One region of the Stutzerimonas sp. NM35 genome, then DNA from elsewhere that is predicted to be linked to it. Evidence: riboswitches for the same ligand, from Rfam matches in the RefSeq annotation. Region 1 holds a riboswitch; the other holds the start of a gene.
What was found. Region 1 has a riboswitch for cobalamin ahead of ACYCFC_RS13135 (TonB-dependent receptor). Riboswitches for the same ligand answer to the same signal wherever they lie in the genome.
Positions count from the first base shown of each region.

Region 1 (3,385 bases):
GACGGCATGGGCGGTGGCTGGGATCGCGAGCGCATCCTCGCCATCATGCAGGACTCGCGCCTGGGCACCTACGGCGCCAGCGCACTCATCGGCACCCTGGTGGGCAAGTTCCTGCTGCTTAGTGCGCTGCCAGCGACGATCATCATCCCGATCATGATCCTCGCGCATACGCTCAGCCGCCTCAACGCCGCCAGCATGATGCTCACCGAGGCCTACGCCCGCCCCGAAGGCAAGGCCAAGCCGCTGGCGGTGCGCATGTCGGCGACCGGGTTGCTGGTCGCAGCCACCCTGGCGCTGCTGCCTTTTATCTGGATCGAGATACCGGCGCCGCTCTGGCTGGCGCTGCTGCCATTGATCGCGCTGCGTTTCTGGTTCGCCCGCTGGCTACGCAAGTGGATCGGTGGTTTCACCGGCGACTGCCTGGGCGCGCTGCAACAGCTGAGCGAGCTGACCTTCCTGCTGGGAGTCCTGGCGCTGTGCCGCTTTGTCTGATTCGCCACACCCGCGTGGCGGCCACCGGCCTGTGCTATGGCCGGCTGGACGTACCGCTGGCCGCGAGCTTTGCCGAAGAGGCGCGTGCCGTCCACGACACGCTGGCACGGCAGTTTCCAAAGGGCTTGCCCCCCGTCTGGAGCAGCCCGAGCCTGCGCTGCCGCAGCCTGGCCGAGACGCTGGGCGTTCCCTTCCGCATCGACGCCCGTCTGCAGGAACTGAATTTCGGTGACTGGGAAGGCCGTACCTGGGCGGAACTGGACTCACCCGCCGCACGACACTGGGGCGACAACTGGCAGACTGCCGCTCCGCCCGATGGCGAAAGCCTGCCCGAACTGCTGGAGCGCCTGCGCGCCTTTCTGGCTGAGCTGGGCGACACGGAGGCCATCCTGCTGACCCACGCCGGGCCGATTCGCGCCCTGCATCACCTGGTCGCAGGGCAACCGCTGGACGCCGCGTTCAGGCTGCCGGTGGGCCATGGCGATCTCATTTTGCTGCCTCAATCCTGACGTTGTCATTGCGCCCAAGCCTGCCGCCGGCTATGGTGCGCGCGTTTTCCATTCAGGTGTGCCGCCGCAAGACGCGCATTAAACGGGAAGCCGGTGCGTTCAATCGAACAATCCCGGCGCTGCCCCCGCAACGGTAATCGACCGCGATCCCAGGGATCGCCGTTCGCTCAAACGCCACTGTGCCCCGGCATGGGAAGGCGAGCGCGATGCGAGTCGAGAGCCCGGAGACCGGCCTGAGCGGATTCGACTGGTGTTGCGGAGGGCAGCACCGTCAAGCGCGGCCACCTGCATTCCGGACCCACGCTTGTTCCTGCCCTCCTCAAAAGTGCTTCGATCTTTTGAGGATTCTTGACCGATGAAACTGTCCCGTTTGGCCCTGGCCATCGCCCTGACACCCGGCCTGGCGCTCGCTGCCGATGAGAGCTCTTCCAGCGCGCAATTGCCGCCCATGGTGATTACCCGCGCGACCAATTTGAAAGCGCCGACCCCAGCCAGCGTAGCGGTGATCGACCGCGAGCAGATCGAGGCCAGTGCCAGCAGCGACCTGCTCGATGTACTGCGCAGCCAGGCCGGCCTGCAGATTCGCGACACCATGGGTGACGGTAACCGCGCCGCCATCAGCCTGCGCGGTTTCGGCGAAAATGCCGCCAACAACACCCTGGTCCTGGTCGATGGTCGCCGCCTGAATCAGCCGACCCTGGCCAGCGCTGACCTGAACAGCGTCCCGCTGGCGAATATCGAGCGGATCGAGATCATTCGTGGCGCCGGGACCGTTCTCTATGGCGATCAGGCAGTGGGCGGTGTCATCAACATCATCACGCGCACCCCATCCAGCAACGAGGCCTATGTCGAAGCCAGCCGAGGCAGTCACGACCATGAAGCCTTTCGCGGGCACCTGCATCAGCAGCTCGGGGGTGGTTTCTCGCTGTATGCGAGCGGCGAAACCCGCAGCAACGACAATTACCGCGACCATAACAACGCCGACTACAGCAATGCCTTCGCCCGCCTGCGTTATGAACACGACAACGGCCACGTGTTTTATGAATACCAGACGGTGGATGACGAACTGCTTTTTCCCAATGCACTTTCTCTGGCTCAGCGCCGCCAAGACCGCAAGCAGAGCAACTCGCTGGCCTGGAACGACAGCAAAAGCCAGGTTCATCGCCTGGCGCTGGAACAGCGCCTGAGTGAAGTCTGGAGTGCGCACCTCGACTACAGCCACAGCGATCAAGATGGAGTCGGCAGTTTCGGCCCCGGCTCTGAATTCACCCAGGGCACCCGTATCGAAACCATCAGCCCGCGTCTTACCGCCCGATTCGATTCTCCTCTCGGGCAAGCCGAATGGCTGCTGGGCCATGACCATATCACCAGCGATTACGAGTACCTGGCTTCTTGGGGCGACACCCTCGCACAACAAACTCTGCGCGACTGGTACACACAGTTCAGCCAGGATCTCGGGAATGGATTGAATCTGGTGATCGGTTACCGCGTCAGCGAAGCGGATGACGAAAGCACCGCTTCCAGCCGAGCGCATCGTGATCGCGAAGGCAGCAGCAGTATCGGCCTGAGCTGGCAAGCCAACGAGCAGACCCGCGTATTCATCAGGCGCGAGGACGTTCTGCGCTGGGCCAATGTCGACGAAAACGGTTTTACTTCGCCGGATGTCACCTTTCTCAAACCGCAAACCGGCGAATCCTGGGAAAGCGGCGTCGAGTGGAACGACGGCATTCAGCAATACCGCCTCACGGTGTATCGCCTGGAACTGGAAGACGAGTTGATGTATGACCCGACCGCACCCGGCCCCAACAGCGCCTGGGGCTTCGATGGCGCCAACATCAACCTGGACAAGACCCTGCGCAAGGGCGTTCTGCTCGAAGCCGAACGCCAACTCAGCGCTGATCTGAGTATCGGTGGTCAGTACAGCTTCACCGATTCCGAGTACCGCGACGGCAGCTTCAAAGGCAATGACGTGCCCTGGGTGTCGCGCCACAGCGCCAGTGCTCACATGAGCTATGAAATCCTGCCTGGACTGCGCAGCTACGTGGAGGCGGTATATACCGGCAAGCGCTATTACTCTGGCGACGATGCCAATGTTCAGCAGAAGGCCGGCAGCTACACCTTGGTCAATGCCGCTCTGGCCTATGAATACAGGCAGTTCAACACCAAACTACGGATCAACAACCTGACCGGCAAACGCTACGATGCCTTCGCCACCGCAGCCAGCCGCTATCCCGCACCCGAGGAGGAGGTACAGCTAAGCGTTGGTTACCGTTTCTGAATGCCTTTGCCGAGGCGCCACAGACCGTAGCCTGGATTAGCCGTAGGCGTAATCCGGGGCTGATGCCTGACTCGACACGCAGGTCCCCGGCATTCCACGCGCCGTA
Region 1 is NZ_CM137728.1:2,823,529-2,826,913, forward strand. It holds gene ACYCFC_RS13125 (adenosylcobinamide-GDP ribazoletransferase) at 1-492, shown strand, start outside; gene cobC (alpha-ribazole phosphatase family protein) at 477-1,001, shown strand; cobalamin riboswitch at 1,039-1,252, shown strand; gene ACYCFC_RS13135 (TonB-dependent receptor) at 1,357-3,279, shown strand.

Region 2 (3,385 bases), 900 kb from region 1:
CGCCTCGGAGCCGTATAGCGACGACATGGGCCCGCGTATGACTTCGATTCGCTCGATAGCCTCCACCGGCACCCAGCCCAGGTCGAAATCGGCATGCGCCACGGCGCCGGCCGCGCTGTTGATGCGTTGTCCGTTCACCAGAATCAACGTGTGCTCGCTGCCCATCCCCCGGATGCTCACCCCACGGCGCGCCATGCCGATGCCGGTGAATTGCAGGCCCGGCGTGCCACGCAGGGCGTCTTCCAGATCCTGTACGGGTCGCAGGGCCAATTCCTCACGGCTGATGACCGTAACGCTCGCCGGTGCGTCGTTCAGCTGACGTTCGGTGGAGGTGGCCGTAACGACCGTGGGTTCGAGATTTATCCGCTCTGCAGCACCGAGCGCCGACAGCGGCAGCAAGGCGAGGGCGGTGATCATTCGTGCGGGCTTGGGCAGGACGTGAAGGCGGGTGCAGCGGGACATCATCATCTTCCTTGGCTGAAAGGGCTGGCCACAAGCGAGCCGCCCGGGCTTCGGGCCGACTCGCTTGTGGCGGTGAGGGAGATCACTTCTTCGCGGTAAACCCGGCGAAGCGTTTGTTGAAACCGGCGATGCGCCCTTCGGCAGTGGTCTTGCGTTGCTTGCCGGTGTAGATCGGATGCGATGCGCTGGACACATCGAGTGCGATGTACGGGTAGGTGTTGCCATCGCTGTGCTGGTGCGTACGGGTGGTTTCGGCTGTCGAGCCGATCAGGAAATACACATCCGCCGCCGTGTCGTGGAAGAGCACGGGGCGGTAATGGGGATGAATGCCTGGCTTCATGACGGGACCTCGCAGTTGATGTGATTAAAGATGTTATATCATAACAATTCAATTGGGCGAGACGATTCTGTGTGGATACAGGGCAATTGCACCCCGGCCTGATTGTTCGATGAAAAGCGCTGGAGGCTGGAAGCTGAACGAGGACACGGGGGCTTGACTCAGGAGCAGGCGGCTATCCGTCGAACGGACCCGGTCCGCCTTCTCGCGATTTACCGATGTTCGTCGCGATCCGGCGCCGTAACTCGCGGTTGCGCGACGCCCGGCCTTGGACTAACCTCCGCGTCGCCTCAGGTGCCCTTGGCAAAAAGCCACATGGGTGAAACAGGGAAGCCGGTCCATTCTCACGAAGATTCCGGCGCTGCCCCCGCAACGGTAGGCGAGTCGAGAAACCGCAACGGCCACTGTGCTCCACGCACGGGAAGGCGCGGTTTCGGGATGCCATGACGCATTCGCTCGCAAGCCCGGAGACCGGCCTGTCGCATTTCACTGACAGTGCGGCGGGCGCTGAGCGGGTGCGTACCTTTGCGGTACTCCCTTCTTTCAAGTTCTTCCGTCTGTCTCCACCGACATTTTGGTCGTGCGGGTGGGCACGACGGAGAACCTCGATCCAATGCGTAATTCCCTTCCCCTGGCCGCGGTGCTGCTGGGCCTTCCTTCCTGTGTCCTGGCCGATCACGGCGATGCCTTGCTGCTGGGCCAGCAGGTGATCACCGCCAGCCGGACCGGCCATTCGCCGGTGTCCATCGCTTCCAGCAGCCTCATCACCCGTGACGAGATCGAACGCCAGCAGGCCGGCAGCGTGCCGGAGCTGCTGCAGCGCCTGGCCGGGGTCAGCGTCACCAGCAACGGCGGGCGCGGCAAGAGCACCTCGGTGTCGATTCGCGGCACCAGCGACAAGCACGTGCTGGTGCTGATCGACGGCGTCCGGGTTGGCTCGGCCACCTCCGGCAGCGCCGCGTTGCAGAGCATCCCGGTGGAGCAGATCGAGCGTATAGAGATCGTCCGTGGGCCGCGCTCCAGCCTGTACGGTTCGGAGGCGATGGGCGGAGTGATCCAGATCTTCACCCGCCGTGGCGGCGCCGAGGGCTTCAAGCCTTATTTCTCGGTGGGCGCCGGTTCGCGCTCGAGCTACAGCGGGTCGGCCGGTGTGGCCGGCAGCCACGGCAACGGCTGGTTCAACCTCGGCGTGGCCAGCGAGTCCACCGACGGCATCAATGCCCGCGCCTATCGCAGTACCGCACCCAATGCCTATGAGCCGGATGCCGACGGCTACCGCGAACTGTCGGCCCAGCTGCGCGCCGGCTATCGCTTCGACAACGGTCTGGAGCTCGACGGCAGCTGGTTGCAGAGCGAAAACCACAGCGACTTCGACTCCCGTTCAAGCAGCGGAGCCACCGGCCGCAATGCCTACAGCGACGGCTCCCTGCAAGCGATCAGCGGCCGTGCGCGCTTCTCGCCGCTGGCCTTCTGGGACGTCACCTTGCAGGCCGGGCACAGCGAAGACCTGGGCGACAACTTCCAGGACGGTCGTTTCTATTCACGCTTCGATACCCGCCGCGACAGCGCCACCTGGCAGAACGATTTCAATTTCGGCGAGGCGCAGGTGCTGAGCCTCGGTATGGACTATCAGACGGACCGCATCGACAGCGACGGCGACTATGCCGAGAACAGCCGCTACAACAAGGGCTACTTCGTTCAGTACCAGGCCGCCTTCGGTCGTCATGGCGTGCAGGCCGGGCTGCGTCGCGACAAGGATGAGTTCTTCGGTTCGCACGACACCGGCAGCCTGGGTTACAGCTTCGACCTGAGCGACGCGCTGACGCTGACCGCCGCCTTCGGCACCGCCTACCGTGCGCCGACCTTCAACGACCTGTACTACCCGGCAAGCGCCTCCACCGCCGGCAACCCGGACGTCAAGCCGGAAGAATCGGAAAGCTACGAGATCGGTATCCGTGGCAGCCACGGCTGGGGCGAGTGGAGCGTCAATGCCTACGAGAACCAGATCGAGGACCTGATCGTCTGGGCGGGCAGCAGCCCCATGCGCCCGGAAAATGTCGACGTGGCGCGCATCCGCGGCATCGAGACCAGCGTCGCCACCGTGCTGGCCGGCTGGGATGTGAACGCCAATCTGACCTTCATGGACCCGCAGGACCGTAGCAAGGCCAACCACGGCCATCTGCTGCAACGCCGCGCCAAGCGCCAGTTCAATCTGGACCTGGATCGCCAGTTCGGCGCCGTCGGCCTGGGCGCGTCGCTGTACGCGGCGAGCGAGCGCTTCGACAAGGCGAGCAACGCCGAGGATTCGCGCATGCCGGGCTATGCCCTGGTGGACCTGCGCAGCGAGTACCGTTTCGACGAGGCCTGGCGCCTGCAGGTCAAGCTGTCGAACCTGTTCGACCGCGACTACGAAACTACCCAGACCTACGAACAGCCCGGTCGCGCGGTGTATTTCACCGTCCGCTACCAGGCTCTGTAACCGGCAACCCCCACAAAGGAGCACCCCCCCATGCACGTCCTGTCCATGCGCGCCCAACTGGCAATAGGCGCCGCGCTGATCCTGCTGATGGCCATGACCCGTGGCCA
Region 2 is NZ_CM137728.1:1,919,154-1,922,538, reverse strand. It holds gene ACYCFC_RS09040 (TonB-dependent receptor domain-containing protein) at 1-462, opposite strand, end outside; gene ACYCFC_RS09035 (type B 50S ribosomal protein L31) at 545-802, opposite strand; cobalamin riboswitch at 1,075-1,293, shown strand; gene btuB (TonB-dependent vitamin B12 receptor) at 1,413-3,278, shown strand; gene ACYCFC_RS09025 (hypothetical protein) at 3,309-3,385, shown strand, end outside.
Region 2: another riboswitch for cobalamin. It lies ahead of btuB (TonB-dependent vitamin B12 receptor); the one in region 1 lies ahead of ACYCFC_RS13135 (TonB-dependent receptor).